Regions from separate parts of the Serratia liquefaciens ATCC 27592 genome, predicted to be linked through region 1. Evidence: predicted binding sites of a transcription regulator. Region 1 holds the regulator's gene; each other region holds the start of a gene.
What was found. The regulator sigma-54, encoded in region 1, starts transcription at its own class of promoters, with help from an activator protein. The targets are predictions, from matches to a motif close to GTTGGCACANNTTTCGCTNT.
Positions count from the first base shown of each region.

Region 2: a site for sigma-54 is predicted at 2,217-2,236, ahead of hycA (formate hydrogenlyase regulator HycA). Genes of this name have one in related genera too.
Region 3: a site for sigma-54 is predicted at 2,543-2,562, ahead of glnA (glutamate--ammonia ligase). Genes of this name have one in related genera too.

Region 1 is NC_021741.1:4,630,014-4,634,214, forward strand. Features, by position in the region: gene lptA (lipopolysaccharide ABC transporter substrate-binding protein LptA) at 1-193, shown strand, start outside; gene lptB (LPS export ABC transporter ATP-binding protein) at 200-925, shown strand; gene rpoN (RNA polymerase factor sigma-54) at 976-2,409, shown strand; gene hpf (ribosome hibernation promoting factor) at 2,433-2,720, shown strand; gene ptsN (PTS IIA-like nitrogen regulatory protein PtsN) at 2,879-3,340, shown strand; gene rapZ (RNase adapter RapZ) at 3,472-4,201, shown strand, end outside.
Region 2 is NC_021741.1:2,543,555-2,547,755, reverse strand. Features, by position in the region: gene hypD (hydrogenase formation protein HypD) at 1-601, opposite strand, end outside; gene hypC (HypC/HybG/HupF family hydrogenase formation chaperone) at 585-881, opposite strand; gene hypB (hydrogenase nickel incorporation protein HypB) at 872-1,666, opposite strand; gene hypA (hydrogenase maturation nickel metallochaperone HypA) at 1,684-2,028, opposite strand; gene hycA (formate hydrogenlyase regulator HycA) at 2,290-2,757, shown strand; gene M495_RS11915 (4Fe-4S dicluster domain-containing protein) at 2,845-3,459, shown strand; gene M495_RS11910 (proton-conducting transporter transmembrane domain-containing protein) at 3,459-4,201, shown strand, end outside.
Region 3 is NC_021741.1:5,148,950-5,153,150, reverse strand. Features, by position in the region: gene glnL (nitrogen regulation protein NR(II)) at 1-744, opposite strand, end outside; gene glnA (glutamate--ammonia ligase) at 1,054-2,463, opposite strand; gene typA (ribosome-dependent GTPase TypA) at 2,834-4,201, shown strand, end outside.

The DNA of each region.
Region 1 (4,201 bases):
GGCGTCTCAGTTGGTGACCCTGACCGGGAACGCCTACCTGGAACAGCTCGACAGCAACGTCAAGGGCGATCGCATCACCTACCTGGTGCAACAGCAGCAAATGCAGGCGTTTAGCGATAAAGGCAAGCGCGTGACTACGGTTCTGGTACCGTCGCAGTTGCAAGACAAAAACGGGCAAAACAAGAGTAACTAATCACTTATGGCTACACTCATCGCAGAAAACCTGGCGAAAGCCTACAAGGGCCGCAAAGTCGTTGAAGACGTCAGCCTGAAAGTGAAATCCGGCGAGATCGTCGGCCTGCTGGGGCCAAACGGCGCCGGCAAGACCACCACGTTCTACATGGTGGTCGGTATCGTTCAGCGTGACGCCGGACGTATCGTGATTGACGAAGAAGACATCAGCCTGCTGCCGCTGCACGCCCGTGCGCGTCGTGGCATCGGCTATCTGCCGCAGGAAGCCTCGATCTTCCGCCGCCTGAGCGTTTACGACAACCTGATGGCGGTGCTGGAGATCCGTGACGATCTCAGCAGCGAACAGCGGGCGGACCGTGCGGTGGAGCTGATGGAAGAGTTCCATATCTCCCATCTGCGCGACAATCTGGGCCAGGCGCTGTCCGGTGGCGAACGTCGCCGCGTGGAGATCGCCCGTGCGCTGGCGGCTAACCCGAAATTCATCCTGCTGGATGAACCCTTCGCTGGGGTTGACCCGATTTCCGTTATCGACATTAAAAAAATTATCGAGCACTTGCGTGACAGCGGCCTGGGCGTGCTGATCACCGACCACAACGTGCGCGAAACGCTGGACGTGTGTGAACGCGCCTATATCGTCAGCCAGGGCAAACTGATTGCTCACGGTACGCCGGATGCTATTCTGGCCGATGAGCAGGTAAAACGCGTTTATCTGGGCGAAGAATTCCGCCTCTGAGTACCGGCGCGTCCTGATGGGCGACTGTTAACGGAAGTAGACTGAAGAATATGAAGCAAGGTTTGCAACTCAGGTTTAGCCAACAACTGGCCATGACCCCCCAGCTCCAGCAGGCCATACGCCTGCTGCAGTTGTCCACGCTTGAGCTCCAGCAGGAGATACAGCTGGCGTTAGAGAGCAATCCACTGCTTGAACAGACCGATCTGCACGAAGAAATCGACGCGAAAGAGACGACCGAAACCGAAGGTTTGGATACCCGGGAGGCGCTGGAACAAAAGGACATGCCCGAAGAGCTGCCGCTGGACGCCACCTGGGACGAGATCTATACCGCCGGAACTCCGTCAGGAACTCGCACCGATTACAGTGACGACGAACTGCCGGTGTATCAGGGTGAAACCACCCAAACCCTGCAGGATTACCTGATGTGGCAGGTGGATCTGACGCCGTTTTCCGATACCGATGCTGCCATTGCCACCTCGATCGTCGACGCCGTCGATGACACCGGCTATCTCACCGTGCCGCTGGAAGACATTCTGGAGAGCATGGGTGACGAGAATGTGACAATGGACGAAGTCGAGGCGGTATTGAAACGCGTACAGCGGTTTGATCCGGTTGGCGTCGCGGCGCGCGACCTACGCGATTGTCTGCTGGTTCAGCTCTCCCAATACGCCCAAGACACGCCTTACCTGGCGGAAGCGCGCCTGATCATCAGCGAACATCTGGACTTGCTGGCTAACCACGACTTTCGCAGCCTGATGCGAACAACGCGCTCAAAAGAAGATACACTGAAAGAAGCGATGTTGCTGATCCAGTCACTCGATCCGCGTCCAGGCCAGTCGATCAACACCGGCGAATCTGAGTACGTGATCCCGGACGTGCTGGTCCGCAAAGTGCAGGATGTGTGGACGGTCGAGCTCAACAGCGACAGCATCCCAAGGCTGAAGATCAATCAGCAGTATGCTGCGCTGGGCAATAGCGCGCGTAACGACAGCGACGGTCAGTACATCCGCAGCAATTTGCAGGAAGCGAAATGGCTGATCAAGAGCCTGGAAAGCCGCAACGACACCCTGCTGAAAGTTTCGCGCTGCATCGTCGAGCAGCAGCAGGCGTTCTTTGAGCAAGGCGCGGAATTTATGAAGCCCATGGTGCTGGCGGATATCGCTCAGGCCGTGGAGATGCATGAATCGACAATCTCACGCGTGACCACGCAGAAGTTTTTGCACAGTCCGCGCGGCATTTTCGAATTGAAATATTTCTTCTCAAGCCACGTGAATACCGACAGCGGGGGCGAAGCTTCCTCTACGGCGATCCGGGCGGTGGTGAAGAAATTGATTGCGGCGGAAAACCCCGCCAAACCGCTCAGCGACAGCAAGCTGGCTACCCTGCTCTCCGATCAGGGGATCATCGTGGCGCGGCGTACCGTCGCCAAGTACCGAGAGTCTTTGTCCATCCCGCCGTCCAACCAGCGTAAACAGTTGGTTTGACCTCTATTGAGAAGGAAGACACTATGCAGCTCAACATTACCGGACACCACATCGAAATCACCGAACCTTTGCGTGAGTTCGTGAACACCAAGTTCGCCAAACTCGAACAGTATTTTGACCGCATAAATCAGGTGTATGTCGTGCTTAGTGTGGAAAAAGTGCAGCAGATTGCGGAAGCGACGGTGCACGTGAATGGAGGCGAGTTGCACGCCACCTCGGAAGACGAGAACATGTATGCGGCAATTGATACCCTGATCGACAAACTGGCGCGTCAATTGAACAAACATAAAGACAAACTGAAACAACACTGACATTCTGGGCCGTTTCCGTCAGCGGGTACGGCTCAAACGTAGCCTCGGCCATCGGCGCGTTACCTGTTTGGGTACGCGCCGATAAGCCATCAGGGTTAAACAAGGCGAAAAATCACCTCACAAGCCTGCTTGCTGGTGTGGTTTTAAGTGAAGATGAGATGAACAACGAAACAATGCAGTTAAGCTCGGTATTAAATATCGAGTGCACCAGAAGCTCCGTACATTGCACCAGCAAGAAACGGGCTTTGGAAATTATCAGCGAACTGGCCGCCAAACAGCTCAATCTGTCACCACAGGTGGTGTTTGACGCGGTTCTCACCCGCGAGCGCATGGGCAGCACCGGTATCGGCAACGGTATCGCCATCCCCCATGGCAAACTGGAAGAGGACACACTGCGGGCCGTTGGCGTGTTTATTCGTCTCGACCAACCTATCGCCTTCGACGCCATTGATAACCAGCCGGTCGATCTGCTGTTCGCCCTGCTGGTGCCGGCCGACCAATGTAAAACCCATCTGCATACCCTGTCTCTGGTCGCCAAGCGTCTGGCCGACAAAACAGTATGCCGCCGCCTGCGCGCGGCGCAAAGTGACGAAGAGCTTTACCAAATCATCACCGAGTAACGCCCGGCTGGCGTGACTTCCAGCCCGGATAACGATACTGTTTAGCCATGATGGATTCCGGTTCAGGCCGGAATAATAAAGTTTCTAACGGTGGCGATAAACGCCACTGAGATGCCAGGGGGAGTTGCCACATGGTGCTGATGATTGTCAGCGGCCGTTCCGGTTCAGGGAAATCCGTCGCCTTGCGGGCGCTGGAAGACATGGGTTTTTACTGCGTTGATAACCTGCCCGTGGTACTGCTGCCGCAGCTTGCCAATACGCTGGCGGAACGCAACAGCTCCGCGGCGGTAAGCATCGACGTGCGTAACATGCCGGAATCGCCGGAAGTGTTTGAATATGCGATGACCCAACTGCCGGACAGCTTTTCGCCGCAGTTGCTGTTCCTTGATGCCGACCGTAACACACTGATTCGTCGTTACAGTGATACTCGTCGCTTACACCCGCTGTCCAGCAAGAATCTGTCGCTGGAAAGCGCCATCGATGAAGAAAGCGATCTGCTGGAACCACTGCGTTCACGAGCCGATCTGATCATCGACACCTCGGAAATGTCGGTGCATGAACTGGCCGAAATGCTGCGTACCCGTTTACTGGGCAAACGCGAGCGCGAGCTGACCATGGTGTTTGAATCCTTCGGCTTTAAGCACGGTATCCCGATCGACGCCGATTACGTGTTCGACGTACGTTTCCTGCCGAACCCACACTGGGATCCTAAACTTCGCCCGATGACCGGCCTGGATAAACCCGTCGCCTCATTCCTCGATCGCCACACTGAGGTGCACAACTTTATCTACCAGACCCGCAGCTATCTGGAACAGTGGTTGCCAATGCTGGAAACCAACAACCGCAGCTATCTGACGGTGG
Region 2 (4,201 bases), 2.1 Mb from region 1:
GGCCGGGTGCCAGAAAACCGTCAATGCGTATATCCGGCTGTTGCAGCAGGCTGCGCAAGGTGGGGATCAGGCTGATGTGCTGACAAAATACGCTGAAGTTGTCCAGGCCTTCCTGCCGCGCCTGTTGCAGGGTGATCGCCGTGACCGGCATGGTGGTTTCAAAACCCAGCGCGAAGAACACCACCTGCCGTTGCGGATTTAGCCGCGCCAGCATCAGGGCATCCAGCGGTGAGTAGACCACGCGCACGTCGGCCCCGCGCTCGCGCGCCTGCAGTAAAGACCCCTGCTGTCCTGGCACCCGCAGCGCATCGCCGAAGGTGCAAAAAATCACTTCGGGGTGCTCGGCGATTTCGCAGCAGGCGTCGATGCGCCCCATAGGTAAAACGCAAACCGGGCAGCCGGGGCCATGAATGAATTCGATTTGCGCCGGCAGCAGCTTGTCCAGGCCAAAGCGGAATATCGCATGGGTATGGCCACCACACACCTCCATGATTTGCAGCGGTCGTTCGGCGGTAAACGGCAACTGTGCGGCGCGGTGCCAGATATGTTGCAGCAGTTTCTTTACCCGCTGCGGATCGCGAAATTCATCTACGTAATCCATGGTTATCCTCCCCCGCCAAAAACAGCGCCACGTCCTGTTCCACTTCCCCCATCGCCTGCAGTGCTGCCAGCATATCCTCGGCCTCTTGTTGATCGAGGCGGCTCATCGCAAAGCCCACGTGAATCAATACCCAACACCCCAGCATCGCTTCTTTGGGTTCACCCTCCCGGCAAACCAATGCGATATTCACTTCGCGCTGCACGCCGCAGACGTCGGCCCAGGCGTGCTGAGGCTGGTGTTGATCCAACGCCACGATCTGCCCGGGGATCCCTATGCACATAGCTGTCGCTCCAGCCAGGCCAACCACTGATCCATCCCTTCCCCCTGAGTCGCAGAAAGGGTAATTATCTCGATGTCGGGATTAACCTGACGGGCATTGGCGATACAGGCGGCCAGATCAAACTTCAAGTACGGCAGCAGATCGACCTTGTTCAGCAGCATCAGACGTGCGGCGGCGAACATATGCGGGTACTTGAGGGGCTTGTCTTCCCCTTCGGTGACCGACAGCACCGCCACCTTGTGCCGCTCCCCCAGATCGAAGCTGGCTGGGCAAACCAGGTTGCCGACATTTTCGATAAACAGCAGGCTGCTGGTTTTGAGCTCCAGACGCTGGGCGGCTTCGTGAACCATTTGCGCATCCAGATGACAGCCTTTGCCGGTATTGACCTGGATCGCCGGCACGCCGGTGGCGCGGATACGTTCGGCATCGTTGGTGGTTTGCTGGTCTCCTTCCACCACCGCGCACTCACGCATCCCGCGCAGCCGCAGCAGGGTTTCGGTCAGCAAGGTGGTTTTGCCAGAACCGGGGCTGGAAACCAGATTCAACGCCAGGATGTGTTGCTCGGCAAAATACTGGCGATTACGTTCGGCCAGACGATCGTTTTTATCCAACACCCGGGTTTCTATTTCCAGCATTCGCCGCTGGCTGATGCCCGGCGCATGGGTGCCCGCCAATCCCAGTCCATAATGCAGGTCCCCCTGCAGAGGCCGCTGCGGGCGAAACGGTACCTTTGCTTGCCCTTCAATCGTCATTTCCCCATGGGCACAACCGCAAGTGCTGCACATGTTCTTTCTCCTTTCAGTTATTCAATTTCCAGACGTTTTATTTGCAACCCATCATCGGCCTGCACCCGCAGGTTTCTTCCGGCGCAGTGCGGGCAGACCAAAACCTGCGGGATCAACAGCTCGACGTCATCCTGGCAGTCATAACACCAGGACAAGGCGCGTTGTTCAGTCAGATGCAGCTCACAGCCTTCGGCCAGGGTGTCGCGACATACCATGTCAAAACAGAACCGCAGCGATTCCGCCTCCACGCAGGAAAATGCGCCAATTTCGAACCACACCGCGGTAATACGTTTCGCACGATGTTGACGAGCCTGTTGCTGCATTATTTCCATCGCATGTTGGCACAAGGTTATTTCGTGCATCCGGCCTCCACTCAGGGTGATAAAACGTTTCGTCACCCTGCGTTGCAAATATGGTGCCAAAACCCATTCGGCATATTTGTCGAGTGTCATGACGTCGACAGTAATTAGCTGGCAGCCCCCAATCCAATTTAAAGATTAATTCCAACCCTGATGATTGAATTAAAAGGAAATAATGAAAATCACCAGAGACTGGCACGCTTTATGCTTTAAGCCGTTCACCCGAAGCGATTCGACAATGACCATCAATTTTGAGTGACGACAATGAGTACTATCAGTGAAGTAACCAGCCAGGCCGATTATATCGCCAACAAAAGCAACCGCCTGATGGCGCAGTGGCAAACCTACCACAGCACCTTAATCAAAGCGGTTACCACCACTAAAAAGAAGATTAATCATCAGTTTACTTACGGTCAGGACGACGATCTGCGTTTTGTACTGTTCAACCACTTCACGGTGAGCATTCAATTAAGTGAGGGGTTTTACAGCCGTGATATCTGCTATCGCATTAATTTGGCATCGCCGCATGAAGCCGAGAATTTCGCCCCCTTCGCCCATGCCTCGCTGGATGAAGACGGTAATATTGACGGTGTAATAAACAATCGCGATATGCCGGCGGTATTTGAACATTATCTGGATAAGATCGCCGTTATTTACCAATGCCTGTTTGATTCGCTGCATGACGGGCACGCCATTCATGACGCACTGAAAAAAATAACCCTGTCCGTCTGACTGTCGGCGTTACTCACTGACAGAAAACTGTCGAAACGTCATTTTTTACTGACGATTTCGTCATAAATGACGAAGCAAGGAGTGTGCATGAACCGCTTTATTATTGCGGACCCCAAATTGTGTATTGGCTGCAATACCTGCATGGCCAGTTGTTCTGCGGAACATCGGCAACGGGGTTTGCAGGCATTACCCCGCTTGCAGGTGATTCGTAACGCCCGCGATTCGGCACCGGTGATGTGCCATCAATGTGAGGATGCGCCCTGCGCGCAGGTCTGTCCGGTAAACGCCATTCGCCATCAGGATGATGCCATCGTCCTGAACGAGAGCCTGTGCGTCAGTTGCAAACTCTGCGGTATTGCTTGCCCGTTCGGCGCCATAGGCTTCGGCGGCAGTACCCCGTTAGCGATCCCCTCAGACTGCAACACACCGCTGGCCCTGCCTGCCGCCAAAGCGCCGCGGCCGATCGGCGCCTTCCTGGATTGTGTGCCCGGTGTCCGCGCCGTGGCGGTCAAGTGCGACCTTTGCGCTTTCACCCCCTTAGGCCCGGCCTGTATCCGTACCTGTCCTACCCAGGCCATTCGCTTGGTCAGCGACCACGACGTGCGTAACGCCAGCGAACAGAAAAGGCGCAACGCCATGCAGGCGCTCAGCGCCGAGCTGCCGTTCGCTACCGCCCCAGAATCCCGCAAGGAGCCGAATTGATGTTTTACCCCATTGCGCCCGACCCATTGTCGTTGCTGACTCTGGCATTCGTCGGGTATCTCCTGTTCGCGTTGCTGAGCTGGCTGCTGGCCCCCTGGCCGCGTGTCAATGCCTTGCTGGGTGTTGGCACCTTGCTGTGTGCCATCGCCACCTTGTTGGCCGCGGGACAACTGCTGTTCGCACCGCTGCACAGCGCCCGTTTGCCCTGGTTGAGTTATGCGGTGGAAATCAGCGGCATTAATGCGTTGTTATTGCTGGTGATGGCTTTGTGTGGGATCTGCGCCGCGCTGTATCACATCGGAAGCGTCGCGAAGCTGAACGCCAGTGCAGGTGGCCGGTTGGGCGGGCTGATCAATCTGATGCTGGCAGCGCTCAGCGCCGCCGCGATCGCCGATAATGCACTGGCCTTGCTGTTGCTGTTAGAACTGGCGGCGCTGTGCGGCTATTTCTTGATTGTCCACGCCCCGAACGCGAAAGGTCTGCGGGCCGGGCACAGCCAGTTTTTGCTGATGCGCCTGGGCACCCTGCTGTTGGTTATCGCTTTCGCACTGATTTATACCCACAGCCATAGCCTGCAATTCAGCGTGATCCGCGCGACGCCATTACCGGATGCACTGCGTAACGGCGTCTTCCTGCTGGCGTTGGCCGGGTTTGGCATTTTTGCCGGGGTGATGCCGCTGCATGCCTGGGTGCCTCAGTCCCACAGCAGCGCGCCGGCCTCGGCCGCCACGTTGTTTTCCGG
Region 3 (4,201 bases), 520 kb from region 1:
ATTGCGGGTGATGTTCAGCAATACCTGTTCGATTTGATCCGGGTCGTGCGCCATTTCAGGCAGGCTCGGGTCGTAGTCCCGCACCAGCGTCACGTTATCCGGCTTCTCCAGCGACACCAGTTGGCACACTCGCTCTGCCACCTGATGAATGCTTTGGGTTATGTGCTGGCCCGGCCGCTGCGGGCCGAGCAGGCGATCGACCAGGTTGCGCAGGCGATCGGCCTGCTCAATGATCACCTTGGTGTATTCGGTCAGCGACGGATCGGGCAGCGCTTTGGCCAGTAGCTGTGCCGCGCCGCGCAGTCCGCCAAGCGGGTTTTTAATTTCATGCGCCAGGCCACGGACCAGATCGCGGGCTGCCACCTGCTGGGCGTGCTGAAGTTGTTCCTGGCTCAAACGGCGTTGGTTATCCATTGGCGCCAGTTCGATCAGGATATAGCCATCAGGCAGCGCCTGTGCGGTCAGGGAGAGGATATGCGCACGCCCGTCAACCACCAGGGTCACTTCGTTATCGGTAAAGCCCTGACCGGCATGCAGGCTCTCACGCATCAGATCGACGTTCAGTGAGAAATAACCGAGCAAATCGGGTAACGGTGTACCGAAAAGTTTACGAGAACTTTGTGCCAGCAGTTGTTGTGCTGCCGGATTGGCGTAATGAACCGCCAGTGAGTCATCCAACAGCAGGATGCTGTTGATGAGAGAATTGAGGATCTGCCCTGCGTCGGGCAGCTTGCCAGTTGCCATATATGCCCTTTATCTTTCAAGACGCAGCGTTGTTGGCTGCTCTTACTCACACCAGTCACTTGGCAGACCAAGCTCCTGTCGGTTCGCTCGGTTGCCGCCTAGCTGCACCGTGAAATCTCTTGGGCATAGCAGACGACTGCACCTTTTTAGTGCATTTATCCTACTCCATCCGTTATGCACGCGGTATGGAATAGTTTTGCAGAAAATACGGTGGAGAAAAAAACCCATCCGAAGATGGGCTGAAAGTTTCCACGGCAACAAAAAAAGACAACTAAATCTGGGCGCCGCCCGCAGACGGCGCGGTAAAACTTAAACGCTGTAGTACAGTTCGAATTCAACCGGGTGTGGCGTCATGCGAACGCGGTCCATCTCTTCTTTGCGCAGATCGATGTAAGCATCGATAGCGTCGTCGGTGAATACGCCGCCACGGGTCAGGAACTCGCGGTCTTCGCTCAGTGCTGCCAGCGCTTCATCCAGGGAGCCTGCAACTTTTGGAATTTCAGCTTCTTCTTCCGGTGGCAGGTCATACAGGTTTTTGTCCATGGCGTCGCCAGGGTGGATTTTGTTAATCACACCGTCCAGGCCTGCCATCAGCAGGGCCGCGAAGCACAGGTACGGGTTAGCCGCTGGATCCGGGAAACGGGCTTCGATACGGCGCGCTTTCGGGCTGGCAACCACTGGGATACGGATGGAAGCGGAACGGTTACGGGCAGAATAAGCCAGCATGACCGGAGCTTCGTAGCCTGGGACCAGACGCTTGTAAGAGTTGGTGGTCGGGTTGGCCAGGGCGTTGATCGCTTTAGCGTGCTTGATGATACCGCCGATGTAGAACAGGGCAGTCTCAGACAGGCCGCCGTATTTGTCGCCGGCGAACAGGTTAGTCCCGTTCTTGGACAGCGACATGTGGCAGTGCATGCCGGAACCGTTATCACCGAACATTGGTTTCGGCATGAAGGTCGCGGTTTTGCCAAATGCGTGAGCCACGTTGTGAACCACGTATTTGTAGATTTGGATTTCGTCGGCTTTCTTGGTCATGGTGTTGAAGCGGGTTGCCACTTCGTTCTGACCTGCGGTTGCCACTTCGTGGTGGTGCGCTTCAACGACCAGGCCCATTTCTTCCATGGTCAGACACATGGTAGAACGGATGTCCTGTGAAGAATCGACCGGAGGAACCGGGAAGTAACCGCCTTTGACTGCCGGACGGTGGCCTTTGTTGCCGCCATCGTATTGGGTGCCGGAGTTCCATGCGCCTTCGATATCGTCGATGGCCACGTGGGAACCGCGGATGCTGCTGCCGAAACGAATGTCGTCAAACAGGAAGAATTCTGGCTCTGGCCCGAACAGAACGGTGTCCGCGATGCCGGAAGAGCGCAGGAAATCTTCTGCACGCTTGGAGATGGAGCGTGGGTCACGATCGTAGCCCTGCATGGTGCCTGGCTCGAGGATGTCGCAGCGAATGATCAGGGTAGATTCTTCGAAGAACGGATCCAGTACCGCAGTGCTGGCGTCTGGCATCAGCACCATGTCAGATTCGTTGATGCCCTTCCAACCGCCGATCGAGGAACCGTCAAACATTTTACCTTCTTCGAAGAAGTCGGCATTTACCTGATGAGCAGGGATGGTGACGTGTTGTTCTTTACCCTTGGTGTCAGTGAAACGCAGGTCTACGAATTTCACTTCATGCTCATTCAGCATCGTCAAAACGTGTTCAGCGGACATACTTAACTCTCCCGGATTTATCATTGTCGTCGTCGTGGAACGAATCTGTGAAACTGGCTTTTTTTGCCTTGAAAAGACTAAAGCGAAAACTGTGCCAACTTTGCTAAAGCGCTTTAATCGCCTTTCTGCGTGGGTTTTGCACAGAATCAGTATGCACCATCAGTGACGTTTTGCACTTAAATGGTGCAATCGGTGCGGGGTGGGGCACTGTAATGGTGCAAAAGTGCACCGGATGCTGCTTTTTGCACCGTGAAAGGGATCACATACTGACCTGTACACAGTTGTTTATAAGAGACTGTTGTGATCTTGTTTAGTCCCTCGCTTAATACGTGTACAATAGCGCGCTATTTCTAATGCCTGAGGCAAAGCTGTGATCGAAAATTTGCGTAACATCGCCATTATTGCCCACGTTGACCATGGTAAGACCACCCTGGTTGATAAGCTGCTGCAACAATCCGGTACTTTCGGAGAGCGTGTAGAAGCCACCGAACGCGTAATGGACTCCAACGATTTGGAGAAAGAGCGTGGGATTACCATCCTCGCAAAAAACACCGCCATTAATTGGAAAGACTACCGCATCAACATCGTGGATACCCCAGGACACGCCGACTTCGGCGGTGAGGTTGAGCGTGTGATGTCAATGGTTGACTCGGTGCTGCTGGTTGTGGATGCAATGGATGGCCCAATGCCGCAAACCCGCTTCGTGACCAAAAAAGCCTTCGCTAATGGTCTGAAGCCGATCGTGGTAATCAACAAGGTTGACCGTCCGGGCGCACGTCCTGATTGGGTTGTTGATCAGGTCTTCGACCTGTTCGTTAACCTCGACGCAACCGACGAGCAGCTCGACTTCCCAATCATCTATGCTTCTGCATTGATGGGGATCGCCGGTACTGACCACAATGAGATGGCGGAAGACATGACTCCGCTGTATCAAGCGATCGTAGACCACGTGTCTGCACCGCAGGTTGAGCTCGAAGCGCCATTCCAGATGCAAATCTCCCAGTTGGACTACAACAACTACCTGGGCGTGATCGGTATCGGCCGTATCAAGCGCGGTAAAGTGAAGCCAAACCAGCAGGTCACCATCATCGATAGCGAAGGCAAAACTCGCAACGGTAAAGTGGGCAAAGTGCTGGGCCACATGGGTCTGGAGCGTATCGAGTCTACCCTGGCTGAAGCGGGCGACATCATCGCTATCACCGGTCTGGGCGAGCTGAACATTTCCGACACCATCTGTGACACCTCTGCAGTGGAAGCACTGCCGGCGCTGTCTGTAGATGAGCCGACCGTAACCATGTTCTTCAACGTCAACACCTCACCTTTCTGTGGTAAAGAAGGTAAGTTTGTGACTTCGCGTCAAATCCTTGAGCGTCTGAACAAGGAACTGGTGCACAACGTGGCACTGCGCGTTGAAGAAACTGAAGATGCTGATGCATTCCGCGTATCTGGCCGTGGTGAACTTCACCTGTCGGTTCTGATCGAAAACATGCGTCGTGAAGGTTTCGAACTGGCGGTATCCCGTCCGAAAGTAATCTTCCGTGAAATCGATGGTCGTAAACAAGAGCCGTTCGAAAACGTGACCTTGGACATCGAAGAACAGCACCAGGGTTCAGTCATGCAAGCCATGGGTGAGCGTAAAGCTGACCTGAAAAACATGGATCCAGACGGTAAAGGCCGTGTGCGTCTCGACTACGTGATCCCAAGCCGCGGCTTGATTGGCTTCCGTAACGAGTTCATG